DNA from 3 places in the Streptomyces fagopyri genome. Region 3 is predicted to be linked to each of the others. Evidence: riboswitches for the same ligand, from Rfam matches in the RefSeq annotation. Region 3 holds a riboswitch; each other region holds the start of a gene.
The links. Region 3 has a riboswitch for cyclic di-AMP ahead of GFH48_RS07940 (M23 family metallopeptidase). Riboswitches for the same ligand answer to the same signal wherever they lie in the genome.

Region 1: it holds a riboswitch for cyclic di-AMP, as region 3 does, so the genes downstream of both, GFH48_RS21360 (M23 family metallopeptidase) here and GFH48_RS07940 (M23 family metallopeptidase) in region 3, are expected to answer to the same signal.
Region 2: it holds a riboswitch for cyclic di-AMP, as region 3 does, so the genes downstream of both, GFH48_RS23655 (LysM peptidoglycan-binding domain-containing protein) here and GFH48_RS07940 (M23 family metallopeptidase) in region 3, are expected to answer to the same signal.

The regions. Positions count from the first base shown of each region.
Region 1 covers NZ_CP045643.1:4,951,510-4,961,701, reverse strand. Annotated here, with positions in the region: gene GFH48_RS21370 (PrsW family intramembrane metalloprotease) at 1-1,382, shown strand, start outside; gene GFH48_RS21365 (aldo/keto reductase) at 1,411-2,355, opposite strand; gene GFH48_RS21360 (M23 family metallopeptidase) at 2,423-3,460, opposite strand; cyclic di-AMP (ydaO/yuaA leader) riboswitch at 3,472-3,629, opposite strand; gene GFH48_RS21355 (PP2C family protein-serine/threonine phosphatase) at 3,844-5,085, opposite strand; tRNA gene GFH48_RS21350 (tRNA-Met) at 5,283-5,356, opposite strand; gene GFH48_RS21345 (dihydrofolate reductase family protein) at 5,486-6,628, opposite strand; gene GFH48_RS21340 (MarR family winged helix-turn-helix transcriptional regulator) at 6,732-7,235, shown strand; gene GFH48_RS21335 (GTP cyclohydrolase II) at 7,404-8,030, shown strand; tRNA gene GFH48_RS21330 (tRNA-Lys) at 8,094-8,166, opposite strand; gene GFH48_RS21325 (amino acid permease) at 8,299-9,834, opposite strand; gene GFH48_RS21320 (FG-GAP repeat domain-containing protein) at 9,893-10,192, opposite strand, start outside.
Region 2 covers NZ_CP045643.1:5,477,614-5,487,805, reverse strand. Annotated here, with positions in the region: gene GFH48_RS23680 (NAD(P)/FAD-dependent oxidoreductase) at 1-896, opposite strand, end outside; gene GFH48_RS23675 (Ppx/GppA phosphatase family protein) at 1,384-2,325, opposite strand; gene GFH48_RS23670 (DUF501 domain-containing protein) at 2,681-3,238, opposite strand; gene GFH48_RS23665 (FtsB family cell division protein) at 3,287-3,763, opposite strand; gene eno (phosphopyruvate hydratase) at 3,864-5,150, opposite strand; gene GFH48_RS23655 (LysM peptidoglycan-binding domain-containing protein) at 5,408-6,100, opposite strand; cyclic di-AMP (ydaO/yuaA leader) riboswitch at 6,105-6,268, opposite strand; gene GFH48_RS23650 (transglycosylase family protein) at 6,452-7,456, opposite strand; gene GFH48_RS23645 (cytochrome P450 family protein) at 7,686-8,957, opposite strand; gene GFH48_RS23640 (globin domain-containing protein) at 9,113-10,192, shown strand, end outside.
Region 3 covers NZ_CP045643.1:1,860,071-1,870,262, reverse strand. Annotated here, with positions in the region: gene GFH48_RS07960 (aspartate aminotransferase family protein) at 1-827, shown strand, start outside; gene GFH48_RS07955 (helix-turn-helix domain-containing protein) at 1,023-1,676, shown strand; gene GFH48_RS07950 (DUF6126 family protein) at 1,718-1,834, shown strand; gene GFH48_RS07945 (tyrosine-protein phosphatase) at 1,922-2,719, opposite strand; cyclic di-AMP (ydaO/yuaA leader) riboswitch at 3,253-3,411, shown strand; gene GFH48_RS07940 (M23 family metallopeptidase) at 3,415-4,308, shown strand; gene GFH48_RS07935 (SGNH/GDSL hydrolase family protein) at 4,536-5,321, shown strand; gene GFH48_RS07930 (TetR/AcrR family transcriptional regulator) at 5,408-6,007, opposite strand; gene GFH48_RS07925 (Glu/Leu/Phe/Val dehydrogenase dimerization domain-containing protein) at 6,237-7,427, opposite strand; gene GFH48_RS07920 (MBL fold metallo-hydrolase) at 8,375-9,649, shown strand; gene GFH48_RS07915 (sensor histidine kinase) at 10,004-10,192, shown strand, end outside.

The sequences.
Region 1 (10,192 bases), 3.1 Mb from region 3:
TTCCCGCGTACCCCACGCACCCCGGCGCCGCGCCTGCCGCCGGTGCGCCGCGGCACCCGCACTGGTGGCAGCGGACCTGGGTGCGTTACGGCGCGCTGAGCACCCTGCTCGCGCTCTCCGGTCTCGTCATCCTGGCCATGGTGCGCCAGCAGACCGGCACCGAGGGCTTCCTGGTGGGCCTCGGCCTCGCCGTGCTGCCCGTCCCGCTCCTGCTCGCCGCGTTCCGCTGGCTGGACCGGGTCGAGCCCGGCCCCTGGCGGAACCTGCTCTTCTCGTTCGCCTGGGGCGCGTGCGCGGCGGCGCTGATAGCGATCGTCGCCAACAGCTTCGCGACCCGGTGGATAGCGACCGCCACCGCCGACCCCTCGCACGCGGACACGCTCGGCGCGACGGTCATAGCCCCGATCGTCGAGGAGACCGCCAAGGCCACGGCCGTCCTGCTGGTCTTCCTGTTCCGCAGACGGGACTTCACCGGGATCGTCGACGGCGTGGTCATCGCCGGGGTCACCGCGACCGGCTTCGCCTTCACCGAGAACATCCTCTACCTCGGCAACGCCTTCGGCACGGACCAGCTCAGCGGCGAGCGCGGACTGGCCTCCGTCACCGCCGCGACCTTCTTCGTCCGGGTCGTGATGGCGCCCTTCGCGCACCCGCTGTTCACCGTGTTCACCGGCATCGGCTTCGGCGTCGCGGCGCTGTCCGCCGAGCGCCGGCGGCTGCGCCGTGTCCTGCTGCCCGTGGTCGGACTGCTGCTCGCGATGGGCATGCACGCGATGTGGAACGGCTCGTCGGGCTTCGGGGAGTACGGGTTCTTCGCGGTGTACGGCACGTTCATGGTGCCGGCGTTCGGGGTGCTCACCTTCCTCGTCATCTGGACGCGGCAGCGCGAGCTGCGGACCGTCCGCGCCGAACTCCCGGCGTACGCCGTCGCCGGGTGGCTGACCCCGCCGGAGCCGTACGCGCTCGGTTCGATGCGGGCGCGCCGGCTCGCCCGTCAGTACGCGACCCATCACTTCGGCAGGTCGGCGGCCCGGTCGGTCGCGCGGTACGAGGCCTGCGCGACCTCGCTCGCGTTCCTGCGGCACCGGGGGCGGAGCGGCCGCGCGGGCGCGGATTTCGTCGTACGGGAGCGGGAGCTGCTCCATGAGCTGTGGCGCCGCCGGGAGGTCGCCCGCCCCTCCCTCGCGTACGCGGCACGGGTGACCGCCCCGGCCGTCGTACCGGTGCGGCCGCCGTGGCCCACGTACGGCTACGGATACGGCCCCGGCGGCCCCTACGGCTACGGCTACGGCTATGTGCCGGTGCAGCCGTCCGGCCGGGACGGCCGGACCCACCCGCACCCGGCCGCGCCCCACCCGGCGTACGACCCCCACCGGTCCTGAGCGGGGCGCCGGCCGCGGCGCGGATCGCTCAGGCCGACGCCTCCGTCAGCCGCGCCAGTTCGTCGTCCTTGAGTGTCAGGTCCGCGACCGCGAGCAGCGCCGGAAGCTGGTCGACCGTCCGGGCGGAGGCGATCGGGGCGGCGACCGTGGGCCGGGCGGCGAGCCAGGCGAGGGCGACGGTGGCGACCGCGACGTCATGGGCCCCGGCGATCTCGGCGAGGGCGTCGAGGACCCGCGGGCCCCGCTCCGTCTCCAGGTGCTTGCCCGCGCCCTCGGCCCGCGCCGAGTCGACGGACGTGCCGGGACGGTACTTGCCGGTGAGGAAGCCGGCGGCGAGGGCGAAGTACGGGACGGCGGCCAGTCCGGTCCGGGAGGCGACCTCCTGGAGCGGGCCCTCGTAGGTGTCGCGCGAGACGAGGTTGTAGTGGGGCTGGAGCACGGTGTAGCGCGCGAGGCCCTCGCGGTCGGAGAACTCCAGGGACTCCGCGAGCCGCTCGGCGGAGAGGTTGGAGGCGCCGATCTCCCGGACCTTGCCGGCCCGGACCAGCTCGTCGAGCGTGCCGATGATCTCCTCGACCGGGACCGAGGTGTCGTCGAAGTGCGTGTAGTAGAGGTCGATGTGGTCCGTGCCGAGCCGGCGCAGTGACGCGTCGGCCGCCGCCCTGATGGTGTCCGGGGCCAGCCCCTTGTACTGCGGATGGGCGCCGACCTTGGTGGCGAGGACGACGTCGGAGCGGTTGCCGCGCGCGGCGAACCACTTGCCGATGATCGTCTCGGACTCACCGCCCTTGTTGCCGGGCACCCACGCCGAGTAGCTGTCCGCGGTGTCGACGAAGTTGCCGCCCCCGGCCGTGTACGCGTCGAGGACGGCGAAGGACTGCGCCTCGTCGGCGGTCCAGCCGAAGACGTTGCCGCCGAGGGCGAGCGGGAAGACCTCGAGGTCTGAGGAACCGAGCTTGCGGAGAGGTGTCATACCCCATTGCAACAGCCGTACCGGACGACTGCATTCCGCACCCGCCGTACTCATGGCGGGTGTTGGCTCAGGGGTTGATGCCCTTGCTGTGCAGCCACGCCATCGGGTCGATCGCGTCACCGCCGCCGGGGTGGACCTCCAGGTGGAGGTGCGGCCCGGTCACGTTGCCGGTCGCGCCCACCCGTCCGATGACGTCGCCCGTGGCCACCTTCTGCCCCACGCTGACGCTGATCGACGACTGGTGGCAGAACCACAGCTCCGTGCCGTCGTCGAGGGTGAGGATCGTCCGGTAGCCGTACGCGCCGGCCCAGCCCGCCTCCGTGACGGTGCCGCTGTGGACCGCCTTGATCAGCGTGCCGGTGGGGGCGGCGAAGTCGAGACCGGTGTGGTAACCGGAGGACCACATGGATCCGGCGTCGCCGAAGCGGGAGGTCAGGGTGTACGAGGAGGTCGGCAGCGAGTAGCTCTTCGCGAGCTCCGCGAGGCGCGCGGTCTCGGCCTTCTGCTTGGCCTCGTCCTCCGCCTTCTTCTTGTCGGCGGCGACCTTGGCCTCGGCCTTGTCCTGCTGCTCGGCGGCCAGCGCGACCGCCTTCTTCGCGGCGGCGGTCTCGGCGGCGCTCTGGGCGGCACGGTCGACCTGGTCCTGCTGGGACTCGGCCTGCTCGATGATCCGGGCACGCAGCGCCTCACCGGCGTCCGCGTTGCCCTGCGCGGCGTCGGCGGTGGTGAGGCCGGCGCCGGTGAGCGGGGTGGAGGAGCCCTTCGGCGTGCTGGAACCGCCGTCGGATATCAGGGCCTTGGCCGACTGGGTGACCGAGGAGAGGTCGGGCAGCGAGATCGACACGGGCGGCTTGCCGGGCGCGGCGGTGGCGATGCCACCCGCGCCGACGGCGGCCAGGACACCGACGCCGAGAACGGTGGAGCTGCGGGCGAGTCCGCCTCCGCGCTGCTTGGAGACGCGGTGCCGGCCGCGGACGGGAGCGACGGAATCCGCGGTGGGATTCCACTCCTCCCAGGGGCCCTCGTCGTCGCCGCGGTCGTACCCGAATGTCTGGATGTCGTTCGGCGCGAACGAAGAGGCCTGGGCAGGCCGGTTGGACGCCACGTGGGCGCGCTCCTTTCCTTCCTTCTCGCCTACCGGGTTAGCTGACGGGTTCGGAGCAGGAAGGTCTCCTACGCGCGTCACCCCACGGTGTCTCCACCGTGAAAGACGCTCGATTCACCCCAAGTTGGTGGTTCCCCGGTTCCCTCGCGGGATTCGGCGCGTGCGCACGGAGCCATCTCTTGTGACGGCTGGGACAACCGCGCTGCGTTATCGAACGTTAATAGACGCGGGTACCGGATTCCAAGCCGTTCGTGCTGATCATTGCGCACTCTTGGCCAGGACTTACGGGGCATGACCGAGGGAAACCGGGCGAGTCGACCGGACCTGTTTCCGCCACTCGTTCTGACGGTGCGTCAGGCGCCGTGCGGAGGGACAGCGTCCGACTACCCCTCGTGACAAGGGCCGAGGAACTCGGCCGTCCGCCCGGGCCGCCGTACGGCGAGCAGTGCCATGTCGTCCGAGAGCGCGCCACCGGTGTGCCGGCGGACCCCCGCAGCGAGCTCGGCCAGCAGGGCGTCCGGGTCACGGAAGGTCCGTCCCGCGAGCCGTTCGGCCGGCTCGTAGAAGTCGCCCCGGCCGTCGCGCGCCTCGGACAGCCCGTCCGTGTGGACCAGCAGCGTGGAGCCGGGCGGGAAGTCCACCGTCTCCGTGCGGTCGGGCCAGGATCCGAGCTCGCCCATGCCGAGCGGCAGCGCGGGATCCGCGGCGGCGAGGGTGACCAGCGTGCCGTCCGCGTGCAGGAGCAGCGGTGAGGGATGGCCGCGGTTGACGATCCGCACCACGTCGCCGTCGTGCGGGACCTCCGCGAGGACGGCCGTGGTGAAGCCCTCGAAGGCGTCCGGGTCCTCGCGCCGGGTGCCCTCGCGGGCCAGGGCCCGTTCCAGCCGCCGCGCGACCGCCTCGACCGTCGCCTCCTGCTCGGCCGCCTCCCGGAACGCCCCGATGACCACCGCCACGGCGGCCACCGCGCCGATGCCCTTCCCGCGGACGTCGCCCACCACCAGCCGTACGCCGTGCGGTGTGTCCTGCACCGCGTACAGGTCGCCGCCGATGGACGCGCCCTCCTGGGCGGCCTCGTAGCGCGCCGCGACCTCCAGGCCGCCGATCCGCCCCTCGGGTTCCGGGAGCACGGCGCGCTGCGCCGCCTCGGCGATCTGGCGGGCCGAGGCGAGCCGTTCGTCCGAGCGGCGGGCGAGGACGTTGATGAGGACGGCGAGGACGACGACGGTCGCCACCGTGACGACCTCGGTGATCGAGCCGATCCCCAGGCGCAGACCGAACCTGAGCCGCATCGCGAGCAGCGCGGCCAGCGTCAGGGCCCCCGTGAGCAAGGTGCCGCGCAGTGAGAAGAGCGGCGCGGCGACGAGCGGGGCGGCCGTGAAGAGCGGGGCCGCGGTGAAGTCGGGGGGCGTCAGGACGTCGTAGACCACCGCGACGACGACGAGCAGCACCGGCAGCGCCCGTACCAGGGTCGAGGCGCCGGAGATCCGGCGCGCTTCCGTCCCGACCGGAACCCGTGGCGGCTCGCCGGCCGGCCCGGGATCGGGCACGGGGGCACCGGGCAGCCGTCCGCCCGGCCGGCCGTAGGGCCGCTCGGCCCGCTGCGCACGTCCTCGTTGCCCCACCCGTCCAGGTTTCCCGCAGCGGGGGGAGGCGGCCAGCGGTGTGGCCCGACCGGGCGACGGCCCCGTTTCCGGTGGCGCGCGCCAAAAAGGCGAGGACGGGAAACACCAGGGAAGGGAAAGGTCCGGAATCGCTGAGAAGGGCCGGAAACACCAAGGGCCGGAACTCGTGAATCCGAGTTCCGGCCCTTGGCCTTCAGTAGCGGGGACAGGATTTGAACCTGCGACCTCTGGGTTATGAGCCCAGCGAGCTACCGAGCTGCTCCACCCCGCGTCGTTGACACCAGTGTACGCCATGTTCGACCCCCCGAGCACACCCGTTCACGCACGCCCCACGGGCAGGCCCCCCGACCCCCGACCGCGACGCCCGCGGCCGGGCGACCCGGCCGCGGGAACCCCTCCGCTAGCCGGCGCCGAGAAGGTGCCGGTTGGGCGCCTCGGCCCGCTCGGCGAACTCCGGGAGCACGACGACGTCCGCCCCCGCGGCCGCCAGCAGCCCGCTTCCGTCCGCGCCCGCGACGAACGTGTCCGGCTCCCGCCAGGCGGTCACCACCCTGCGCACCCCCGCGTCGAGGATCAGCCGGGCGCAGGGCGCGGGCCGCGAGGCCCGCCGGGCGCAGGGCTCCAGGCTGCTGTAGACGGTGGCGGACGCCAGCCGCGCATCCCCGGCGGCGATCTTGGCGAGTGCCGCCTCCTCGGCGTGGGCGACCGGGTCTCCCCCCTCCCGCGAGTGTCCGCGGGCCAGCTCGGTGCCGTCCGCGGCCACCACCACCGCGCCCACGCTGAACGCGGTCCGTGACGGGGGGCACAGCGCGGCCAGCTCGCACGCCACGCCGAGCCACCGCCGGTCCGCGGCGGTGGCGAGCGCACCGGTGCCGGGTGCCGTGGGGACGTAGCGGATGAGGACGACGTCTCCCACCGCCCGGGTCTCCACCAGCCGCATCCGCCCGGGCGGGTATCCCCCGGGTCCGAACAGCCGTGGCGCGTCCGCCTGGCCCACGAAGAGCGGCGCGACGGCGAGCTGCAGCTCGTCGGCCAGGCCCTGGCCCATGAGCTGGGTGTGCACCCGTCCGCCGCCCTCGACCATGAGGCGTCGCACCCCCCGAACGCCGTAAAGGTGTTCGAGCACGGTGCGCCAGTCCAGTTCGGCCCCCGTCGAGACCACGTCGACGGCCGGACCGCGCAGGGCGTCGGCGGCCCGTGCGGCCCCCTTGTCCGTGGTGTAGACGATCTTCTCGCCGCCCGTGTGCCAGAACCGCGCGTCGGGGTCGAGGTCCCCGGACCCGCTGACGGTGACCTTCAACGGGTAGGCGGGGCGGCCCGCGTCGACCCGGGCCGCCCGCCGCTCGGCGGAGTTGACGAGGAGCCGGGGGTTGTCCGAGCGGATCGTGCCCGCGCCGACCAGGATGGCGTCGCTGGACGCCCGCACCTCGTCGACCCGGTCGAAGTCGGCCGGACCCGAGAGCAGCAGCCGTTCGGGGCCGGTGTCGTCCAGGAAGCCGTCGAGAGAGACGGCGGCGGACAACAGGACGTAGGGATGGGGCATGGGACGCTGCCTCCGGCTCCGAGCTCTGCGCTCTGGTGCTGCTGGTGACTCAGATGGGCGTTCAGTAGTGGTTCAAGTTTTAAACAATACCTAGACTGACGGCATGACGACCCGCTGGCTCACCCCCGCCGAGCAACGCGCCTGGCGCTCGTACGTCGCCGCCGCCTCGCTCCTGGAGGACACGATCGACCGGCAGCTCCAGGCGGAGGCCGGCATGCCCCACCTTTACTACTCCATCCTGGCCATGCTGTCCGAGGCCCCGGAGCGGCAGCTGCGGATGACCGACCTCGCCGAGGTCCTGAAGATCACCCGCAGCCGGCTGACGTACGGCGTGACCCGGCTGGCGAACGACGGCCTGGTGCGCCGCGAGGGCTGCCCCACGGACCGGCGCGGTCATGTCGCGGTCCTCACGGACGAGGGCATGGACGTTCTCGAACGGGCGGCGCCCGGACATGTGGAGCAGGTGCGCACGGCGCTCTTCGACCGGCTGACCCCGGAGCAGGTGGGGCAGTTGGAGGAGATCTGCGCGAGCGTCATCCACGGCATCCAGGGGGACGGGCCCGGGATCCAGGGGGAAGATCTGCCATGGCGGCGGCGTTCCTCCTGAGGACGCGCGGACGGGGGAGGCGGCCGGGCCGCGGTCGGCGCGTCTCCCCCGAAAGTGTTGCTTGAACTTTAAAGCATCATGTACGGTCGCTTTCCGAGACTGTGCTTCAAATATGAAACACACCGCCGGGAAACCACTGCCACCGACCCGCTGGACCGGAGAGACAACATGCGCGACTTCCCCACCGCCACGGTGCGCACCCGCGTCGCCGTGCCCCTGCGCTTCGGCGACGGCTACTCGGTCGACGCGGAGCTGGTCACCTTCCACGGTCTGACCGACGGCCGCGAACACCTCGCCGTCGTGATCGGCGACGCGGGCGCGACCCCGCTGGTGCGGCTGCACTCCGAGTGCCTGACCGGCGACGTCTTCGGCTCGGCCCGCTGCGACTGCGGACCCCAGCTGCGCGAGGCGGTGGAGCGGATCGCGGAACGCGGCGGCGTGCTCCTGTACCTGCGTCAGGAGGGCCGCGGCATCGGCCTCTACAACAAGCTCGACGCGTACGCCCTCCAGGACCAGGGCCTCGACACCTACGCCGCCAACGCCGCCCTCGGCCTGCCCGAGGACGACCGCGACTACACCGCGGCGGCCCAGATGCTCCGGGCCCTCGGCATCGGCTCCCTCGACCTGCTCTCCAACAACCCCGACAAGGCCGAGCAGCTCCGCGACCTCGGTATCGAGGTCTCCCACCGCGTGCCCACGGGTGTCTTCACCACGGCCCACAACGTGCGCTACCTCCGCGCCAAGGTCCTCCAGACCCAGCACACGCTCTCGCTGCCGGAGCTCACGGCGGGCTGAGCCCGGCCGCCCCGGACACACCGGAGCCCCGGACCGGAAGCGTTCCGGTCCGGGGCTCGTCGGTAGACCCTGTGGGACTCGAACCCACAACCAATGGATTAAAAGTCCACTGCTCTGCCAATTGAGCTAAGGGTCCACGCACCGGCCCGCATCCATCCCGCGCCGACGCATCCCCGAGCATAGCCGGACGAGGCCGGGACTCCGATCGGGTATCGGTCTCCCGGCCACGCCGAAGGCGCGCACGGCCGGGGACCGATCGCGCCCAAGGCTACGGATCGACCGGTTCGGGCGCACCCTTGCGCGCCGCCTCACGGGCCCGGTTACGGGCGTGGTCGGGGTTGAGGAACCAGTGGCGGGCCGACGCCGTCCACCAGGCCGCCGCCGAACCCAGGACCACGAGGACCGCGACCGGGGCGTAGTTGAACGTCTCCCAGGTGACCGGGGAGACCTGCGGCAGCATGAACAGAACGGTGATGACGGCCACCCAGACGACCGAGACGACACCGATCGCGCGCGACCAGCGGCCCAGGTGCCACGGCCCCCGTTCGAACGCCTCGCCCTTGCGCAGCCGCAGCAACGTCGGGATGACGTACGCGATGTAGAGCCCGATCACGGCGATCGACGTCACGGCCGCGTACGCGGTCACGTTGATGAGGTAGGGCAGCCCCAGCACCAACGCCGCCAGCGCCGCCAGCCACACCGCCGCGACCGGTGTGCGCGTGCGCGGGCTCACGGTGTGCCACACGCGGGAGAAGGGCAGCGCCCCGTCGCGCGAAAAGGCGTAGATCATGCGGCTGTTGGCGGTCACCGACGCCATCCCGCAGAACAGCTGCGCGCCGATCACGACCAGCAGCAGGAGCTTGCCCGCGGTCGCCCCGAGCGCGTCGAGCAGGATCTGCGCCGGCGGCGCGCCGGTCGCCGAGCCCAGCTCCTTGTCGTACGACTGGATGGCGAAGGTGAAGCCGAGCAGGAGGACGAAGCCGGCGATCCACGACGTCCAGATGGACTGCACGATGCCCTTGGGACCGGCCGTCGACGCGTCGTGTGTCTCCTCCGTCATATGGGCGGAGGCGTCGTACCCGGTGAACGTGTACTGCGCCATCAGCAGGCCGACGAGGACGACGTACACACCGCTGCCCCACCCGGTGTTGTTCACGAAGTGCGTGAACACGAAGGAGGCGGACTGGTGGTGGTCCGGCACGAAGGCGAGGGCGCCCACGATCACCGCGACGCCCAGCACGTGCCACCACACGCTGATGTCGTTGAGGAGGGCGACGATCCGTACCCCGAAGGTGTTGAGCAGCCCGTGCAGGACGAGGATGCCCGCGAAGAGCAGGATCGTCCGGCCCGGCGTGACCTCGAAATCGAACTGCAGGTTCAGGTAGGCGCCCAGGAACGACGCCGCGCCGAAGTCGATGCCCGCGGTCACCGCGACCTGCCCGAGGACGTTGAACCACCCCGTGAACCACGCCCAGGCCGCCGCGGACCGCTCGGGGGCGAGCCGGTGCGCCCAGAAGTACAGCCCTGCCGACGTCGGATAGGCCGAACAGATCTCGGCCATCGACAGCCCGACGAACAGCGTCATCAGTCCGACCGCGACCCAACCCCAGGTGATCACGGCGGGGCCGCCGGTGTTCATGCCGAACAGATAAAGCGTCAGACACCCCGAGAGCACCGAGATGATCGTGAAGGAGACCGCGTAGTTGGAGAACGCCGACATGCGGCGGGCGAGAACCTGCGTATAGCCGAGCTGGGCAAGCCGTTCTTCGTCCGACAGCCCACTCGTCCTGGCGTCATCTGTCATGCCCCCAGCGATTCCCTCACCGGGGGCTCGACATGCACCGATCAAGACGCGGGATTGGCTAGAAAAGGCCCTTGTAGCCCTGCCAGCCGCCGGCGATCTTCACCCGCGACCCGAACGACCCGGTCCCCGTGCCGGCGTTGCGGTAGAGGTTCCCCGCGGTGTCGCGTTCGACGAGGTCGCTCTTCCCGTCGCCGGTGATGTCGCCGACCCCGACGACCGCGTTGTAGGACGCCCCCCAGGCGGAGAAGACCTTCACCCGGTCCTTCAACAGCCCCGTACCCGTGCCGCTGTAGCGGTACAGCGTCCCGGCCTTGTCGCGGGCGAGGAGGTCACCGATCCCGTCGCCGTTCAGGTCCCC
Region 2 (10,192 bases), 3.6 Mb from region 3:
GTACCCTGCACCTGCAGCGTGGTCTGCGTGTCCACGTGGCCGCGCGGGCCGAGCGGCAGACCGAACCGCGAGAGGACCGGGTTCGGCTTGACGCCCGCCGTCCACACGATCGTGTCGGAGTCGACCTCGAGGCCGTTCTTCAGCACGACGTGACCGTCGACGCAGGAGTCCATGGAGGTCGAGAGGTAGATCTCGACCCCGCGCGACTCCAGGTGCTCCTTGCCGTACTGGCCGAGCTTGGGGCCGACCTCGGGAAGGATCTTGTCCGCGGCGTCGACGAGGATGAAGCGCATGTCCTCACGGGACACGTTGCCGTAGTACTTCGACGCGTCGCGGGCCATGTCCTCGACCTCGCCGATGGTCTCCGCACCGGCGAAGCCACCGCCGACGAAGACGAAGGTCAGCGCCTTGCGGCGGACCTCCTCGTCGGTGGTCGAGTCGGCCTTGTCCAACTGCTCGAGAACGTGGTTGCGCAGGCCGATGGCCTCCTCGATGCCCTTCATGCCGATGCCCTGCTCGGCGAGTCCGGGAATCGGGAAGGTGCGGGAGACCGCGCCCATCGCGATGACGAGGTAGTCGAAAGGCAGCTCGTACGCCTCACCCACGAGGGGGGCGATCGTGGCGACCTTGCGGTCCTGGTCGATGGTGGTGACCCGACCGGTCAGAACCTCCGCCTTGGGCAGCACGCGTCGCAGTGGGACGACGACATGCCGCGGGGAGATGCTGCCGGCGGCGGCTTCGGGGAGGAAGGGCTGGTAGGTCATGTACGACCGGGGGTCGACGACCGTGACGGTCGCCTCTCCGTAGCGCATCTTCTTGAGAATGCGCCGAGCTGCGTACAGGCCTACGTACCCACCGCCTACTACGAGGATCCTGGGACGCTCCGTGGTGCTCATGCCATCGAGTATCCACCCGCCCCTCGGGGGTCGCTCGTGCGCCCCTTCACAAGCTTGGGTGCCCCCTCTGCTACACTGCGCGGCTCACGTGACACAGGTCATGTCCCCACGGGGGAACCAGCGTTCGGGCCGGACCGTTGTCAAGAGCCCGTGAGCTGCCACTCCGCGCGTTCGAGTACATCGAACCACTGCCCGACTTCACCTGCCGGAAACACTCCCGGAACGCTCCGGTGAGCATCGCCCCGAGACCGGCGAGCACCCCCGCGGCACCCGAGTGGCCCAGTCGTCGCCCATCAGGGCCGAATTCCTTGTGAAGAACTTCACGAAGTTTTCCGACGGCGTGTCGCAGAGAGGGCCCGAATGGCCCCTTGCGCCCGCTCATACGTTATCGGGCCTGCTCAGGGGAGGCTACCAGCGAGTAGCCGACGTTCCCGGACCCCAGGTCAGCGGCCGGTGGTCGGCCGTCGGCGGTCGGCGGTCGGCGCGGTCAGGCGACGGACCACGCGATCCCGTCGAGGATGTCGTGCTCACTGACGACGACCTCCTCCGCGCCGGTCCGCTCCATGATCGCGAGCAGGACGAGGGCGCCCGCGGCGATGACGTCGACCCGCCCGGGGTGCATCGAGGGGATCGCGGCCCGTTCGGCGTGGGTGGAGCGCAGCAGCCGTTCGGTGATCTCGCGGACCTTCTCGCGCGGGACGCGGGAGTGGTGGATGGCGGCCGAGTCGTACGCGGGGAGGTCCAGCGCGATGGCCGCGACCGTGGTGACCGAACCGGCGAGCCCGACCAGGGTGCGGGCCTCGCCCAGCGGGACCGTCCGGGCCGCGAGGTCCAGCGCGGCCTCGATGTCGGCGCGGATCGCGTCGGCCTCCGCGGGCGCCGGGGGGTCGCTCACCACGCCGGCGTGCACCAGGTGGCGCTCGGTCATCCGTACGCAGCCGATGTCCACGGAGCGGGCGGCGCCTACGTGGTCGTCGCCGACGACGAACTCGGTGGAGCCGCCGCCGATGTCCACGACCAGGTACGGCTTGGCGAGGTCGTCCCGGCCGCCGAGTTCCTTCGTCGCTCCCGTGAAGGAGAACTCGGCCTCCTGATCACCGGTGATCACCTCGGGCTCGACGCCCAGGATGTCGAGGACGCCGCGTACGAACTCGTCCCTGTTCTCGGCGTCGCGGGAGGCTGAGGTCGCGACGAAGCGGACTCGCTCCGCGCCGTGTTCCTTGATGACCGCGGCGTACTCGCGGCAGGCCGCGAAGGTGCGGTCCAGGGCTTCGGGGGCGAGGCGGCCGGTGCGGTCGACTCCCTGGCCGAGCCGGACGATCGTCATGCGGCGGTCCAGGTCGACGAGTTCGCCTGTCGCCGGGTTCGCGTCGGCGACGAGGAGACGGATGGAGTTGGTACCGCAGTCGATGGCGGCGACCCTGGTCATGAGCTGTGGTCTCCTGTGGTGGTTTCCGATTCCGGCGTCGAGCCGTCCCAGCCTATTTCGCCCCCGCCGCCCCTACCCGTCCCATCCCCGGGGCTCCGCCCCGGACCCCCGCCAGGGGCGCCGCGCCCCCTGGACCCCCGCTCGCCCGAAGGGCTCGTCCTCAAAACGCCGGACGGGCTGAAATGCACGGCCCGCACCCGCAGCTCGCCCGGAACACCGCTCAGCCCGAGCCGACCTCTCCAGCCCGCCCGCAACCTTCCGGCACCGGCCCGCACCCTCAGCCCGTCCGGCGATCGAGGACAAGGCCCTCAAGGCCGGCCGGGGTTCTGGTGGCGGAGCCCCCTGGTAGGGATGGTCAGGCCCCGGCCGGGGACTCCTCGGGACCGCCGGACGCGGCCCCCGAGGGAACGACACACGCACCCTTGCGCCACCACTCCGGCAACATCGCGATCGCCTCGTCGCCCAGCGGGTTCACCCCGGGACCCGCGGCCAGGGAGTGCGCCACCAGGACGTGCAGGCACTTCACCCGGTCCGGCATGCCCCCCGCGCTCGGGAACCCGGCGAGCACCTCGATGGCGTCGCGGCGCGCGATGTAGTCCTCGTGGGCGGCCCGGTACGCCGCGGCCAGCTCGGGGTCGGTGGCGAGACGGTCCGTCATCTCCTTCATGACGCCGTTGGCCTCCAGCGTGCCGATCGCGGAGGCCGCGCGGGGGCACGTCAGGTAGTACGTCGTCGGGAACGGCGTCCCGTCGGGAAGCCGGGGCGCCGTCTCCACCACGTCCGGCTCACCGCAGGGACAGCGGTGCGCGATCGCGCGCAGCCCGCGCGGCGGACGGCCGAGCTGCTGTTTGAAGGCCTCGACGTCCGCGTCGGTCGGTTCGGTCCGCGGGGTGGGCGGCGGGGGCGTTTCCATGCCTGTGCTCAAGTCACTTTCTCTGTCGTTTCACCGGTCCGTGCCGGCTCACCGGTCGGCGCGGTCGGACTTGTCGACGCCGTCCCAGACGTTGGCGTACCAGGGGCGGGCCGCCGCCCCCCGGTCCGTCCGCGACTGCTTCGCCGCGTCCGGGTCGATCACGACGTATCCGGTCTCACCCGGCATCACATAGTGCAGCCGTTCCCGGATCCGCTGCTCCGCGTACGCGTCGTCCTGCCAGCGTGCCTTCAGGTCCCGCAGCTGTTCGACCCGGGCGCGGGCCTGTTCCTGCTGCCGCTGGAGGTCGGCGATCTCGGCGCGCTGGGACACGTACTGCCTTATGGGGTACGCGAGGGCCACGATCAGGGAGCAGACGACGAGCGCCAGCAGCGCGGCCCGGCCCGTCAGCCGCGAGCGCCGGGCCTGACGCTTGGTCTGGGAGCGGTAGACCCGGGCCGCCGTCTGCTCGCCGAGCAGCCGCAGCCGGGTCGCGGTGGAGAACCGGTCCCGGTCCTTCACGGCCATGTCCCCGCCTCCCCTTCACACGTGCGTACGTCCCCGCACACGGTACGGGACCGGGTACGAGGACGTACGTGCGACTGGCTAAGCCTTAACCCTGCCGGGGTCAGCCCTTGAAGCGCGGGAAGGCCGAGCGGCCCGCGTACACCGCGGCGTCGTCGAGGATCTCCTCGATGCGCAGCAGCTGGTTGTACTTGGCGACGCGGTCCGAGCGGGCCGGGGCGCCGGTCTTGATCTGGCCGCAGTTCACCGCGACGGCCAGGTCGGCGATGGTGACGTCCTCGGTCTCACCGGAGCGGTGGGACATCATGCACTTGAAGCCGTTGCGCTGGGCCATCTCGACGGCGTCCAGGGTCTCGGTCAGCGAGCCGATCTGGTTCACCTTGACGAGCAGGGCGTTCGCGGAGCCCTCCTCGATGCCGCGGGCGAGGCGCTCGGGGTTGGTGACGAAGAGGTCGTCGCCGACGATCTGGACCTTCGCGCCGAGCTTCTGGGTGATGACGTTCCAGCCGGCCCAGTCGTCCTCGTACAGCGGGTCCTCGATGGAGACGAGCGGGTACGCGGAGACGAGCTCCTCGTAGTACTCGGTCATCTCGGCGGCCGAGCGGGACTTGCCCTCGAACTCGTACTTGCCGTCCTTGTAGAACTCGGACGCGGCGACGTCGAGCGCGAGCGCGATCTGCTCACCGGGGACGTAACCGGCCTGCTTGATGGCCTCGAGGATGAGGTCGAGCGCGGCGCGGTTCGACTCCAGGTTCGGGGCGAAGCCGCCCTCGTCGCCGAGGCCGGTGGACAGGCCCTTGGACTTCAGGACGGACTTGAGGGTGTGGTAGACCTCGGCGCCCCAGCGCAGCGCCTCGGAGAAGGACTCCGCGCCGATCGGGGCGATCATGAACTCCTGGATGTCCACGTTCGAGTCGGCGTGCGACCCGCCGTTCAGGATGTTCATCATCGGGACGGGCAGCAGGTGCGCGTTCGGGCCGCCCAGGTAGCGGAAGAGCGGGAGGTCGGACGCCTCGGAGGCGGCGTGCGCGACGGCCAGCGAGACGCCGAGGATGGCGTTGGCGCCCAGCGAGCCCTTGTTGTCGGTCGCGTCCAGGTCGAACATGGCCTGGTCGATCAGGCGCTGCTCGGTGGCGTCGTAGCCGACGAGCTCCGGGCCGATCTGCTCGATGACGGCGAGGACGGCCTTCTCGACACCCTTGCCCTGGTAACGGTTGGGGTCACCGTCACGGAGCTCGATGGCCTCGAAGGCACCCGTGGAGGCGCCGGACGGGACGGCGGCACGACCCGTGCTGCCGTCGTCGAGGCCGACCTCGACCTCGACCGTGGGGTTGCCTCGGGAGTCCAGGATTTCCCGGGCTACGACGACGTCGATGGACGGCACGAGCATCTCCTTCTGGGATGTGACGCGGGTACGCGGGCCCGCGGGGCCCGCACTGCACGGGGCCGCGTTCGGCTCCGCGGGATGAGCCTAACCGGCTCGGGGCGATCGGCCAGCCGCTCGACCACCCCTTGAGCAGAACTGAGGGTAAATATTGTTCCCCTCTGAAACAAAAAGCCCCGCTCCGGTGCGTACGGGGGAAGACGCACCGGAGCGGGAGCCCGTGGGGACGGGGGTGGCCCCTCACATCCGAGGGGCGTGCCGCCTCAGCCGAGGTGGAGCTGCTGCCCCGGGTAGATGAAGTCCGCGTCGTCGACGATGTCCTTGTTCAGCTTGAACAGGTGCTGCCAGCCGCCCTTGACCTTCTTCTTCTCGGCGATCGAGCTGAGGGTGTCACCCTTGACGACCTTGTACTCGCCGTCACCCTTCTTGACCTTCTTGCCGGTCGGGGTGGAGACGGTCTTCTTCGCCGCCGGACGCTCGGAGGAACGGGAGGCGGCGGTGTCCGACGAGTGGGTGTCGGTGGAGGTGGACGGCTTGGCCGGGGCGGCAGGCTTGGCCGGGGCGGCCGCACCACCGGTGTACGCGGCGCCGGACAGGCCCGTGCCGCAGGTCGGCCAGGCACCCTTGCCCTGCGCGGCGAGGACCTTCTCGCCGACGGTGATCTGCTGGGACTTGGAGGCCTTGTCCGCGGTGGAGGCGTAGGCGGTGCCGCCGTACGCGGCCCAGGTGGAGGCCGAGAACTGCAGGCCGCCGTAGTAACCGTTGCCGGTGTTGATCGACCAGTTGCCGCCGGACTCGCACTGGGCGACGGCGTCCCACTCGGACGCGGTGGCGGCGGAGGCGCTGCCGGCCGCCATCAGCGGAGCGGCGATGGCGACACCGGTGACCCCGGCGAGCGTGGCGACACGGGTGGCCTTGGACGGACGGCGGTGCTTGCCCTTGCTGGAAAACAGCATCGAGTGATCCCCTCACCGACGCCTGCGAGGTGAGCTGTCGGGTTCGGGCGGGTGAGTGCCCGGCCGTGCGCCGTCGGCGCACGTCTTCACCCCAAGCCGCTCCCGGTCAACTACCGGGCCCGGCGCTTACCTTGGGTCCCCCGCTCCTGCCTACGGCGCTTGACGCGTCGACTGTTCCCGTACGGCCGCTGGCAGGATTCGGCGTTGCGACCGTCGGGGCCCGCTGTGGCGAGCGGTGATGACCGTAAGCAGTCGATCGGCCGAATTTCAAAGACGATCAGGGCCTTTGAGATCCATCTCTCACTTCCGCCAAACCGGACATTACCCGGCGAACCGTGACGTGAACTCCCGCTACTTTTCGCCCGATTCGGCATCAACTGCAAGGCTCTGACCGGGGAGGATGAGGTCCGGGTCGACACCGACCGTCTTCTCGTTGCCGGCGTAGAGCCCGGCCCATCCGCCTTCGAGGTCAAGGGCGTCGGCGATCGCCGAGAGGCTGTCTCCGGTGCGGACGACGTACGAGCCGTCGATGACGTCACGAGAGGCGTCGGAGTCGCGTGAGGCGTGCCGGCCGGCGGAGTCGTCGCCGCGGCCCTCCGCCGTGTCGCCCGCGGAGTTCTCGGCGGCACCGCCGCCGCGGTGACGCCCGGCGCCGCTCGCGGTCCCCTCGGGTGTCGCCGAAGCGTCGCCACCCTGGCCCGAGTTGCCCGATTCGCCACCCTTCGTCGACCTCGCGCCCGCACTGTCCGTCTCACCGGCGCTGCCGGACCCCTCGCCCGAGAAGGTGTCCGACTCCGTTCTGTTCCCGGTCCCACCCGAGGACGAATCGGTCGAGGGTGAGTCGGACCGGGAGGAGTCGGACGAAGAGGCCCCGATCCCCAGCGAGTCCGACAGGGAGTCGGACTCATCGGATGAAGTGGATGAATCGGATGAACTGGACGAGTCGCCGGCCACGCCCGTGTCGACCGAGACGCCGCCCGAACCCTTGCTGAGTCCGGAGAGCGGGCCACAGGTCGGCCAGGCGGCCAGGCCCTGGTCGGCCAGGACCCGCTCGGCGACGGCTATCTGCTGCGACCGGCTGGCCTCGTCGGCGCTCGGCGCGTACATGCGGCCGCCGTAGCTCTGCCAGTTCTCCTGGGTCAACTGCAGCCCGCCGTAGTACCCGTTGCCGTCGTCGGCGCTCCACTGACCGCCGCTCTCGCACTCGGCGACCCGGTCCCACGTGGTGCCGTCGGCCGCGTTCGCGCTGGCGGCGCCGAGCAACGGGATGGCGATGGCCGATCCCGTCACCCCTGCCGCGACGATGAGGGCCGGAGCCTGACGGGGGCGACGATGGCGGCCGTTCCCGGAGAGCATGCGAGAGCCTTTCACGTGACAGCGGGTGACTACGCGGCTGATGAGCCGCGTTGATGGGTGAACGTAGCCGCACCCGATCACTTGTCACAAGTAGATGCAGCGCAGATCACGTGAAGATCACAGAGTTGAGGGATCGTCACCTTTTCGCGGCCGGACCCTCCATACTCTGCCGCCACCACCGCGGCACACCACGACAGCCGCCTCGCGAGCACGTACGACTGCCGCATGGCTACCGACCAGGCGTGAACTCCACCGGAAGTGTGCGCAATCCACGCATAATGAGGCCACCGCGCCATCGCAAATCAGCCGAATCGACCGCGAGTTGGAGGTCGGGGAGCCGGGTGAGGAGCGCGGCCAGCGCGGTCTGCCCCTCCAGCCGGGCCAGCGGCGCGCCGAGGCAGTAGTGGATGCCGTGGCCGTATCCGACGTGCTGGTTGTCACGTCGGGAGAGATCCAGCGTGTCGGGCCGCGCGAACCGGGCCGGGTCACGGTCCGCGGCCGCGAGGACGACGAGCACGGGGTCGCCGGGCGCGATGTCCTGTCCGCCGATGCGCACCGCCTCGGTCGCAAACCGCCAGGTGGCCAGCTCCACCGGGCCGTCGTAGCGCAGGAGTTCCTCGACTCCCGTCTCCAGCAGGCCCCGCTCGCCGGCGGCGAGGGAGGTCTGCAGCCGCGCCCGCTCCCCGGGATGGGTGAGGAGCGCGTACATGCCGTTGCCGATCAGGTTCACCGTCGTCTCGAACCCGGCGAAGAGCAGGATGAACGCCATCGCGGCGGCCTCGTTCTCGGTGAGGTGCTCGCCGTGGTCGGAGGCGCGGATGAGACCGGAGATGAGGTCCTCGCCGGGCGCGGGCACGTCGGGAAGGGCCTCGCGCTTCTTGTGGATGAGCTCGCCCAGATACCCGCGCATCTTCTTGACGGACCGTCCGACCCCGCCCCGCGGCCCTCCGCCGTGCCGGATCATCATCCCCGCCCAGTCCCGGAAGTCGTCCTGGTCCTCACGGGGAACGCCCAGCAGGTCGCAGATGGCGTAGATGGGGAGCGGGAAGGCGAACTCGTGGATGAGGTCGGCGGAGCCCCTCTCCCAAAACCGGTCGATGAGCTGGTCGGTGAGCTCCTGCACCCGCGGCGCGAACTCGGCGACCCGCCGCGGGGTGAACGCCTTGCTGACGAGCCGTCGCAGCCGGGTGTGGTCCGGCGGGTCGATGTTGAGCAGATGGGTCATCAGCTCGGCCTTGCGCTCCCCCGGGATGCCCGTCTTGCCCTTCGCGTGCGCGGGTTCGTCGTGGTGAGCGGGGTTCTTGCTGAGCCGTCCGTCCGCGAGCGCCTGCTTCGCGTCCGCGTACCGGGTGACCAGCCAGGCCTCCACCCCACTGGGCAGCCGCGTCCGGTGCACGGGCGCGTGCTCGCGCAGCCAGGCGTACGCCGGATAGGGATCGGTGGCGAACTCCCAGGTGAAGAGTTCGGGGGCGGGGCTGAGCGGCGGGGGCTGGTCGGTCACTCCCCGACGGTATCCGGCGGCCGGATCACCGGCGTCCGCAGGGCGCGCGGGCCCTGGCGCGGCACGGCGCGGGCGCCGTGCGGACTTCACCCCGGACTGTCCGTAAATCACCTGCCGTTTGACTCCGCGGCTCGACGACTCTCTACATTCGCGCCGTGGACCCCGAAATACTCAGATCCAGCTTCGCGGTCGTCGAGAGACGGGCCGAGTTCGCGGTCAAGTACTTCTACTCGCACCTCTTCCGGCACAACCCGGACGTGCGCGAGCTCTTCCCGCTGGACCACCCGCAGGACATGGAGCGGCAGCGGGACCGTCTGTTCGCGGCGCTCACGTATGTACTGGAACGGCTGGAGGACCCCGCTCTGCCGGGGTACCTGCGGGAACTGGGGCGCGATCACCGCAAATACCTGGCCGAACCGGAGCACTACGCGGCGGTGGGGGCGAGTCTCATCGCGGCGTTCGCCGTCGTCGCCGGGTCGGCGTGGAACGCGGAGGCGGAGAAGGCCTGGGGCGAGGCGTACGGGGCGATCGCGAACGTCATGCTCCAGGGCGCTTGGGAGGCGCAGCACGCGGGCGAACCGCCCTGGTGGGACGCCGAGGTCGTGTCCCGGACGCGGCACGGCGACGACCTCGTCGTCCTCACCCTGCGACCGCACCGGCGGATCCGCTACCTTCCCGGCCAGTACGTCAGCGTCAACGTCCCGTATCTGCCGGGCGTCTGGCGGCCGTACTCCATCGGCAACGCGCCCCGCGCCGACCTCACCCTCGACCTGCACGTCAGCCGGGTGGAGGACGGGGTGCTCTCCACCGCCCTCGTGCGGCGGACCCGGGAGGGCGACGTCCTGCGGCTCGGCGCACCCGGCGGCGGACTGATCCTGCGGACGCCGGTGGAGCGGCCGCTGACCTTCATCGCGGCCGGCACCGGGTGGGCGCCGGTCAAGGCGCTGCTCCAGCAGCTCGACGCCACGCACGAGGCCCGGCTGTTCCTCGTCGCCCGTGACACCTCGTACCTCTACGACCGGTCGGCCGTGGAGCGTCTGCAGGCACGGCTGCCCCGGCTGGGCGTCACCTTCATCACCCCGGCGCCCGGCCGCCCCAGGACCCAGGCGACCGAGCGGCTGCTGACCGCGCTGGGCAACCGGGCGGGCTGGGCCCGGCACGACGTCTATCTGACCGGTCCGCCCCAGCTCGTCGAGGAGGTCGGCGAGGCCCTCCCCGCCCTCGGCACCCCGTAC
Region 3 (10,192 bases):
ACGCGCTGGACCGCGAGCTGAAGCGGGGCGACGTCGCCGGACTCATCGTCGAGCCCATCCAGGGCAAGGGCGTGCACGAGGCCCCGCCCGGCTATCTGCGCGCCGCCCAGGAGTTGCTGCACCGGCACAAGGCGCTGCTCATCGCGGACGAGGTGCAGACGGGTCTGGGGCGGACCGGTGACTTCTACGCGTACCAGCACGAGGACGGCGTGGAACCCGACCTGGTGTGCGTGGCCAAGGCGCTGTCCGGCGGCTATGTGCCGGTCGGCGCCACCCTCGGCAAGGACTGGATCTTCAAGAAGGTCTACTCGTCGATGGACCGGGTCCTCGTCCACTCGGCGAGCTTCGGGGCGAACGCGCAGGCCATGGCGGCCGGGCTCGCCGTGCTCTCGGTGATGGAGAACGAGCAGATCGTGGCGAACGCGCGGGCCACGGGGGAGCAGCTGAAGAGCCGGCTCGCGGCGCTCGTCGACACGTACGAGCTGCTCAGTGACGTCCGCGGCCGGGGGCTGATGATCGGCATCGAGTTCGGGCGGCCCAGGTCGCTCAAGCTGCGCAGCCGCTGGACCATGCTGCAGGCCGCGCGCAAGGGGCTCTTCGCGCAGATGGTCGTCGTCCCGCTGCTGCAGCGGCACCGCATCCTCACCCAGGTCTCCGGGGACCACCTGGAGGTGATCAAACTGATCCCGCCGCTGATCGTGGGTGAGCGGGACGTGGACCGGTTCATGGAGGCCTTCGTCGCCGTGATGGACGACGCGCACAGCGGCGGCGGCCTGATGTGGGACTTCGGGAAGACGCTGGTCAAACAGGCGGTCGCCAACCGCTAGACCAGGTCCGTCCCCGTCCTGTCGGGCACCGCCCGCCCGACAGGACGGGGACGGACGCGCCCGGACCGCGTGCCGCGACGGGGCAGGGCGAGGATGCGTGGGGCGGTCGGCCGCCCCATCGGGTGCCGCCATCGCCCTTTTGCCTGTGAGGCAATAAATTTGCCCGAGAGGCAAAGATACGGCTCAATGGAGTGCATGAGCCCCATCGAGCCGGAGGCGGCGGACACGCCGCCCGAGCCCGGGACAGCCGACCTGCTGCCCGTCGTCGCGCCGCAACTGCGTGAACTGCGCCGGAGCGCCTCACTGACCCTGGAGGCCGCGGCCCGTGCCGCCGGACTCTCGGCCGCCCACCTGTCCCGGCTGGAGACGGGACAGCGCCAGCCCTCGCTCCCGATGCTGCTCGCCCTGGCCCGCATCTACGGTACGACGGTCTCGGAGCTGCTGGGCGAGAGGGTCGCCGAACGTGACGCGATCGTCCGGGCCGCGGACATGGAGCCGACCGCGGCGGGCGGCTGGACCTACTGGCAGGCCGGCTCCCCGGGCCGCGGGATGCAGGCACTGCGGGTGCACGTCCCGTACGGCTCCCAGGGCGACATCGTGCGCGTCCATCCCGGCGAGGAGTGGCTGCACGTCCTCCAGGGGCGGCTGCGGCTGCGGCTCGGGGACACCACGCAGATCCTCGCGCCCGGGGACAGCGCGCACTTCGACTCGCTGACCCCGCACCGCATAGCCGCCGCCGATCAGGCGGGGGCCGATCTCCTCTTCGTACACACCCTGCTGCAGAGCCCCGCCGCCGCGCTGTGCCTCGGCCCGGCGACGGCGCACCCGACCCTGGGAGAGATGTCATGACGGAGCCCACCGAGCCCACGGAGTCCGGCCCCCGGCGGTCCATGGAGGACAAGTTCCCCCGTGCGCTGTGGGTGCGGCTGATCATCTACGTCGCTGTCGGCCACCTCTTCGCGGCCTTCATCTACCTGCTGTTCACGCTGGGGGCGCAGAACCAGTAGAACCAGTAGAACCGGGGGTCTGGGACCGTACGTACAGCCGTACAGCCGTACAGCCGTACAGCCGTACAGCCGCGCGGTGCGTGGACGTCAGTCGAGGAGCCTGTCGCGCAGCCGGTCCCGCAGCTCGGGGGTGAGGCGCAGGGCCTGCTCCAGGTAGCTGTCGACACCGCCCCAGGTCTCCTCGATCGTCTCGAAGGCCGCCGTCAGATATTCGGCCCGCGCGTCGAACAACGGGCTGAGCAGCTCCATGACCTCGGGGGAGCGGGCCGCGTCGGAGGTGCCGTTGCGCTGCACCTTGTAGCGGCGGTGCCGTGCGTTCGACTCCAGGTAGTCGGTGACGATGGCGTCGCGCTCGACGCCCACGGCGAGCAGCGTCACGGCTATGGACAGGCCCGCGCGGTCCTTGCCCGCGGCGCAGTGCATCAGCGCGGGCACGCTGTCCTCGGCCAGGGCGTGCAGCACCTGGGAGTGCTCGGCCGTCCGCTCGGTGATGATCGAGCGGTACGAACCGATCATCCGGTCCGCCGCCCGGCCGCCGCCGAGGTGGGCACGGAGCTGGTCGAGCTCGCCGTCGCGGACCATCTTCCAGAACTCGCTGCCGTCGGCCGGGTCGGTGAGCGGAAGGTTCACGTTCCGTACACCGGGCAGCTCGACGTCAGGGCCCTCCAGTTTCTGGTCCGAGGCGTTGCGGAAGTCGAAGATGGTGTGCAGGCCGAGGGAGGAGAGGAACGCGGCGTCCTCCGCCGTCGCGTGCGCGAGGTGACCGCTTCGGAACAGCCGTCCGGACCGCACCCGCCGGCCGTCCACGGTGGGCAGGCCGCCCACGTCTCGGAAGTTGCGCACTCCGGCCAGCTCGGGCTCGGTCGACGGGACCTGCTGCGTCACGGGGGCTCCTCCCATAGGGCCGTCGGCACCGCTCGTCGTCGCTCGCCGACGGGAATCGCCTCTCGACGATACGACATCGGTTCCGGGGGCCATGAGTTGTCCACAGGCGCCGCCGCACCTGCCGGGACGCGGTCGACGGAGCGGCGGGACGCAGAGGGCGCACGCGCGCCCGGCGGCCCGTGGCACCGCTCTGGGATCCAGACCGGTCGATCGCCCTGTTTTGACACAGATGACTGTTATGTGCGATTTAGTGCATTTGGTAGAACTAGCTCCGGAATATGGCCTCATGGGATGACGTGCGTGAGCAGCGTCATACACGTGACGATGTGTTGCGACGCTCCTTCCCCGGCGTGCCCGTGCGGCCGCGTGGATCGCCGGGCCGGCGGCGCCTCCGCGCACGGAGGGTGACGGGCAATCAGGACATCGATCAAGAAAGAGGCACGTAGGGGGGTCGCGCACAGTTGTCGGCACGCTCGTCCCTCGCCTACGTTCGCCCTCAATCCGGACGGACGCCCAATCCTGCCGCCGCCCGGAATCCGCACTCACCCGTACACGGCAGGAGCGGGGGACCCACAGGTATCGCGCCTGTTCCGGTCTCCGGAACGGCTAGGGGTACAGCCGCGCCGCCGCGCGGCCGGACATCTCCAGTCCGCACCCGACAGCTCACCTCGCAGGCGCCGGAGAGGAAATGAGCCATGCCCGCGAAGGGTAAACACCGTCGCCCCAAGTTCCTGCGTCTGCCCCGTTCGATCGCCGTGGCCGGCACCGGTGGTGCCGCGCTCGCCCTGCCGTTGATGGGGGCCGTCTGCGCCCACGCCGCGGCCCCGGCGGCCGCGGTCCCGGCCGTCGTGCAGAAGGTCACCACGGTTTCCGTGTCCGCGGGAGGCGCCGCGGAGAAGGCCGCGCCGAAGACCTACGTCGTGAAGGCCGGTGACACGCTCGCGAAGATCGCCGACCGGCAGCACGTCAGCGGCGGCTGGAAGAAGCTCTACGCCGACAACCGCGCGGTCGTCGGCGCCGATCCGACGGTGATCCGTCCCGGTCTGAAGCTGACGATCGGGGGACAGGGCGCCACGCCGTCGTCGGCGTCCGCCGCCACCCCGACCTCCGTGCGGCCCGCCGTCGCGGCGGCCTCCGCGACCAGGACCGCCGCGGCGACCGCGGCCAAGGCCGCCGACGCGGGGTACACCCTGCCGGTCGAGGGGGCCACCATCGGCACCGGCTACAAGGTGCCCGGCAGCATGTGGTCCAGCGGCTACCACACCGGTGTGGACTTCGTGGTCCCGACCGGCACCACGGTCAGGTCCGTCGCCGCGGGCACCGTCGTCTCGGCCGGCTGGGGCGGCGCGTACGGCAACCAGGTCGTCGTCCAGCACGCCGACGGCCGGTACTCGCAGTACGCCCACATGTCCGCGCTCACCGTCTCCGCGGGGCAGGCCGTGACCGAGGGGCAGCAGGTCGGTCTCTCCGGCGCGACCGGCAACGTCACCGGTCCGCACCTGCACTTCGAGATCCGCACGACGCCTGACTACGGCTCGGACCTGGACCCGGTCGCGTACCTGCGCGCGCACGGTGTCGTCGTCGCCTGACACACCCCCATGCGTCCGACGGGCCGGACCCCTTGAGGCAAGGGGTCCGGCCCGCGGCGTGTCGGCTGTTCAACCACGCCTGGGGAAGCCCTATTCCGGATTTCGGCCATTCTTTATGAGTGGCTTATATCACCACCCGTCAACCCATTCCTACGGTCGCGTAGCTCACATCCCAAGGTGAATCATGGCTCGACGTGGCAGACGATTCGAAGAGTGACAACAGAGCGGTGATCGGGTCGTACGTGGCGGTGGGGGACAGCTTCACCGAAGGCGTCGGCGACCCCGGCCCCGAAGGAGCCCTCGTCGGTTGGGCGGACCGTTTCGCGGTACTGCTCGCGGACCGGCAGCCGGAGGGCGACTTCACCTACACCAACCTCGCCGTGCGCGGGAAGCTGCTCGACCAGGTCGTCGACGACCAGCTCCGGCGGGCCAAGGAACTCGCCCCGGACCTGGTCTCCTTCTGTGCGGGCGGCAACGACATCATCCGTCCCGGCACCGACCCCGACGAGGTCGCGGAGCGTTTCGAGCGCGCGGTCGCCGACCTCACCTCCGCCGTGGGCACCGTCATGGTGACGACCGGCTTCGACACCCGTGGCGTCCCGGTGCTGAAGCACCTGCGCGGCAAGATCGCCACGTACAACGGGCACGTGCGGGCCATCGCGGACCGGTACGGCTGTCCGGTCCTCGACCTGTGGTCCCTGAAGACGGTCCAGGACCGGCGCGCGTGGGACGGCGACCGGCTGCACCTGTCGCCGGAGGGTCACACCCGGGTCGCGCTGCGGGCCGGCCAGGTCCTCGGCCTCGACGTACCGGCGGACCCGGACCAGCCGTGGCCGCCCCTGCCGCCCCGGGGCACGTTCGAGGTGCGCCGGGACGACATCCACTGGGCGCGCGAGTATCTCGTGCCGTGGATCGGACGGCGGCTGCGCGGGGAGTCCTCGGGCGACCACGTGGCGGCCAAGGGCAGCCTGTCGCCGGACGACATCAAGATGCGGATCGGGACCGTCGCCTGAGCCGCGGGACATCGGTGGGCGGCCGCCGGGCGGGACCGCGGGGCGCACGCGGGCCCTGACGGCGGCGGTGCGCCGGGGCACGCGCCTCAGCGCACCGCCGCGGTCAGGGCCGCCCGCTCGAGTCCCAACTCGCGCGCGAGCGCGTCGTCCACCCACTCCTGGGCCCGCGCGCGCGACACCGCGGCCGCGTAGGCGGTCATCTGCACCGCCAGCCCGTCGAGCAGCGCCGTCAGCCGCAGCGCGGCTCCCGCGGGATCCGGGCACCGGAACTCGCCGCCGGCCACTCCCTCGGCGATCACCTCGGTGATCGCGGCCTTCCACTGGCTGTCGAGATCGCGGGTGACCTCCCGCAGCGCGGGCTCGCGCAGGGCCGCGCCCCAGCCCTCGATCCACAGCCGCCAGCCCTTGGCCTGGCCGGTCGGCGCGTACCAGCGGACGGCCGAGCGCAGCCGTCGCAGCGCGGACGTACGGCGGCCGAGCAGCTTGCGCAGATGGGCGAGGTCGTCCTCGGCGGCATGGGTGAACGCGGCCGCGACCAGCTTCTCCTTGCTGGAGAAGTGGTACAGCACCAACGCGTTGCTCACCCCGAGCGACGAGGCGACGTCGGCGATCCGTACCGCCGCCACACCCCGTGCCTCGATCTGCCCGATGGCAGCCCGCAGCAATTCCTGACGCCGCTCCGCCACGCTCAACCGCACCCTCGCCACGCGGCAACCCTAGTGCCTCGCCCGGGTCGGGCGACGGACCGACGGGCGATCCGGACACGGCAAGTCCTCCTCGCCCGCCGCGAACTCCCGCGTCACGTACGTGACTTGGGCGACGGGGGTGGGAGCGTGAGGGGTGGGTGGTGGCCCGGCGTGGATGCCCGGCGCGGGAGTGCGGGTCCGATGTCCGGCGCGGCGGCCCGGTTCCGGGTCAGCGGTACCACCCGAACCGTTCCGCGATCACCGGCAGCCGGTCGGCGACGATGGCGTGCGCGGCGGCCCGCGGTGTCGTCCCGTCGGCCTCCGCGCGGGCCAGCATCCGGTCGATGAGACCGCGCATGGAGCGCCGGGTGTGGGCGAACGCCTCATCGGCGTCCGCGCCGATGTCGCCGAAGAGCGTCCACCACCACCAGGCGTTCGTACCGGAGTTGACGACGACGTCCGGCAGTACCAGGACACCGCGCGCGGCGAGCAGGTCCTCCGCCTCGGCCAGGACGGGCATGTTGGCCGCCTCCACGATCCAACGGGCCGTGATCCGCGCCTGGTTCGTGGTGTCGATCGCGTACGAGACCGCGGCCGGCACCAGGACGTCCGCGTCGGCCGACAGCCAGGCGTCGGCCGGGAGTTCGCGGTCCGCCGGGCGCAGCGCCGCGCGGTCCACCGTCCCGTAGGCGTCCCTCGCCGCGAGCAGCGCGTCGACGTCGAGTCCGTCCCGGTTCTCGATCGTGCCCTTGATGTCGGCGACGGCCACGACGGTGAGACCGGCGCGCGCCAGGAACCGCGCCGTGGCTCCGCCCATGGTGCCCAGGCCCTGTACGGCGACGCGCGTGCCCGGGTGGGAGACGCCGGCGCGGTCCAGGGCCGCGAGCACCGACTCGGCGACACCGCAGCCGCCGACCAGTTCGTCGAGCCCGATCCCGTCCACCTCGACCGCGAAGGCGTCCGCGAGACGGCTCCGCGCGCTCTTCTCGTCGTCGAGCAGCGGGTACACGGCCTGGATGGAGGAGACGAGCCCCGCCTCGGTGGCGGCCCGGTCGACCAGGTCCTGGCTGAGCCCGAGATCCTCGCCCGTGGTCCAGAAGTTCTCGATGTACGGGCGCATGGCCCGGAGATAGCGCACCAGGAGGCCGTACGCCGCGGGGTCCTGCGGATCGCAGTCGATACCGCCCTTCGCGCCGCCCAGCGGGATGTAGCGGCCCTCGGGGTTGTAGTGCAGGGCTTCCTTCATCGTCATGCCCCGGGCCAGCCCGGCGACCTCGTCCAGGGTGCAGCCCTCACGCATCCGCAGTCCGCCGCTGGAGACACCCCGGACCAGACGGTCGACCACGAGGAAGCCCGGGCGGCCGGTGACGTGATCGGTCCAGGTGAGTGTGATCAGGGGCGCGGTCGAAGGCGCGGTCATGGGTTCTCCTCGGGGACGGCGATCGGGGTGGGGCCGGAGGCACGCGGTACCCCGGCGGGAGCGCGGGCCGGTTCGTCGACGAGCGCGCCGTCCGCGGGGGTCCGGAGGCCGCCCGGCCCGGGTAGGGACGCCCGGCCCGAGTAGGGACGGTCGGTTCGGTTCGGGACGGTCGGCCCGAGTAGGGACGGTCGGTTCGGTTCGGTTCGGTCGGTTCGGGACGGTCGGGACCGGCCCGGACCGAGCGGAACGACGAGGGCGGTCGGCGGCGACCGGAGATCGCTCCCGGCCGGCTCGGCGCCCACGGTGACGATCACCTCGCGACCCGCCAGCCACTTCTGCACCGACTCAGTGTGCGGCCAGACCCGGGGCGGGCGGGGTGCCGCTCGGGAACGGCCCCCTTCGGCGAGTACGTCCGCGTCGACCGTTCCTCCCGGCGCGGACGGATCGGCGCGCACGCCTCCACCGGACCCTTTACTGAATAGTGAGTCAGTACCGGAAGGTCGCTCGGGCCGTGTCCATTCACTGGACGGAGCAGCGGCGGGCGGCGGGCGGCGGGGAGCGGGTGCGGTGGTGAGGGGGGCGGGTGCAGTGGTGAGGGGGGCGGGCGGGCGCGGGCGGGGCCGCGGTGATGGCGCGGATGTTCGCGCGGCCGGCCTGAGCGTCGCCGACCGGTTCGTCACGGCGTGGGGCCGTTCGTCCCCGGTGCCGGGCCGGGTGTGTCCGCGTACCCGGGAATTCCGCTCCCCGCCGCGGAAGAAGAGAGGGCCCCGCGGGGTTGCGAGATACGGGCCGTGGGCCCCTTTGGCGCGTTCGCCCGACAGTGCGCTCGGCGGGCGTCCGTGCTCGCGGTGTGCGTACCGGGGACACCGCGCCGTGACACCGCCGACCCGGCGCTGTCAGAGGGGCCGACCATAATGGGAGGCCTGACCGACTCCATTGGAGGTACCGTGACCGGTTTCCGTACGTTGAGCTCCGGGCTCCGCGCGCTGCAGCCCGCCGCCTTCGGCGCGGAGCCGGGCGGTGAGCGCATGGAGCGCATCCGCAGATCGCCGAACTTCGCGGACGGGGTCTTCCAGAACCCGGTCAGCGCCCGGACCCGCCCCGACGGCTCCATGATCGAGTTCGCGAAGGTCTTCTTCCGCAAGGAGGAGCGCGTCCGCCGCGCCCCCGCGGGCACGGTGCCGGTGCACCCCACGACGCTCGCCGACCTCGCCCGGCCCGCGGCGAGCGGGCTGCGGCTCACCTGGATGGGACACTCCAGCGTGCTGGCGGAGATCGACGGGCACCGGGTGCTGTTCGACCCGGTCTGGGGCGAGCGCTGTTCTCCCTTCAACTTCGCCGGCCCCAAGCGGCTGCACCCGGTGCCCCTGCCGCTGGCCGCGCTGGGCCCGGTCGACGTCGTCGTGATCTCGCACGACCACTACGACCACCTGGACCTGCCCACCATCAAGGCCCTCGCCGACACGGACACGGTGTTCGCGGTGCCGCTCGGTGTCGGCGCCCACCTGGAGCACTGGGGCGTCTCCCCGGACCGCCTGCGCGAGCTGGACTGGAACGAGTCCACCAAGGTCGGCGGCATCTCCCTCACCGCCACGCCCGCCCGGCACTTCTGCGGGCGGGGTCTGCGCAACACCCAGCACACGCTGTGGGCCTCCTGGGCGGTGGCGGGCGACGAGCACCGGATCTACCACAGCGGTGACACCGGCTATTTCGAGGGTTTCAAGGACATCGGCGCCGAGCACGGCCCGTTCGACGCCACGATGATCCAGATCGGCGCGTACAGCGAGTTCTGGCCCGAGATCCACATGACGCCCGAGGAGGGCATGCGCGCCCACCTGGACCTCCAGGGCGGCCGGCCCGCCGGTGTGATGATGCCGATCCACTGGGCCACGTTCAACCTGGCGACGCACCCGTGGGTGGAGCCCGGCGAGGGGACCATAGCGGCCGCGCACACGGTCGGCGCGCGCATCGCGCTGCCGCACCCGGGCGAGCCCTTCGAGCCCACCTCCGAGGCCGTCCCGTCCGCGCCCTGGTGGCGCGGTGTGGCCGTGCCGCCCGAGGGTGGCTGGCCCGCGGTCGGGAGGACCGCCGCCGCCCCGGCTCCCGGTACGACGGCCTCCGGTGGCGCGGCTTCCGGTGGCGCGGGCTCCGACACGCCGGGTGACGCCGGGGGCGGAGCCGCGGAGGGCACCGGAGAGCCGGAGACGGTGCCGGCGGGCTGAATCTCCTGAAAGCACCACCTGCGGCGAGGGCCGGGGAGCGCGAAGCTCCCCGGCCCTCGCCGTCTTTTCGTGACCACTTCTGACCAGCCCTGATCGGAACGGGGTCGGCAGGGAACACGTGTCCGACGCCGATATCGGTCTGCCGTGCGAGACCTCATACCAGAGCGGGACGCTGCCCGGGGGACTTTGTCAACTGCCCACCGCACCTGTCGCGTTGCCGACTACTGTCAGTTGCCGTCGGGCGACGCAGGGCCGTTTTTTCGGCACTCTCGACCGGCACCGCGATGGCGCACGCCCGAGTCGCGCAGACCCGCGGGAGCCCGAGTGCCCCCGACGCCCAGTACGAGGACGCAGATGTCTCACCTTCGCGCACCGGCCGCCCGCGCAGACCGCCGTGAGGGCGGGCGGCACGGACGGCCGGTCGCCCGCGCCGCCCCCACGCAGCCCGAGACCCACCTCCGGCCCCAGCTGCTGCGGATGGCGGTCCTGCCGCCCACCGCGGTGGCCCTCAGCGCGTGCGCGGCCGTCCTTTTCACCGTGCGC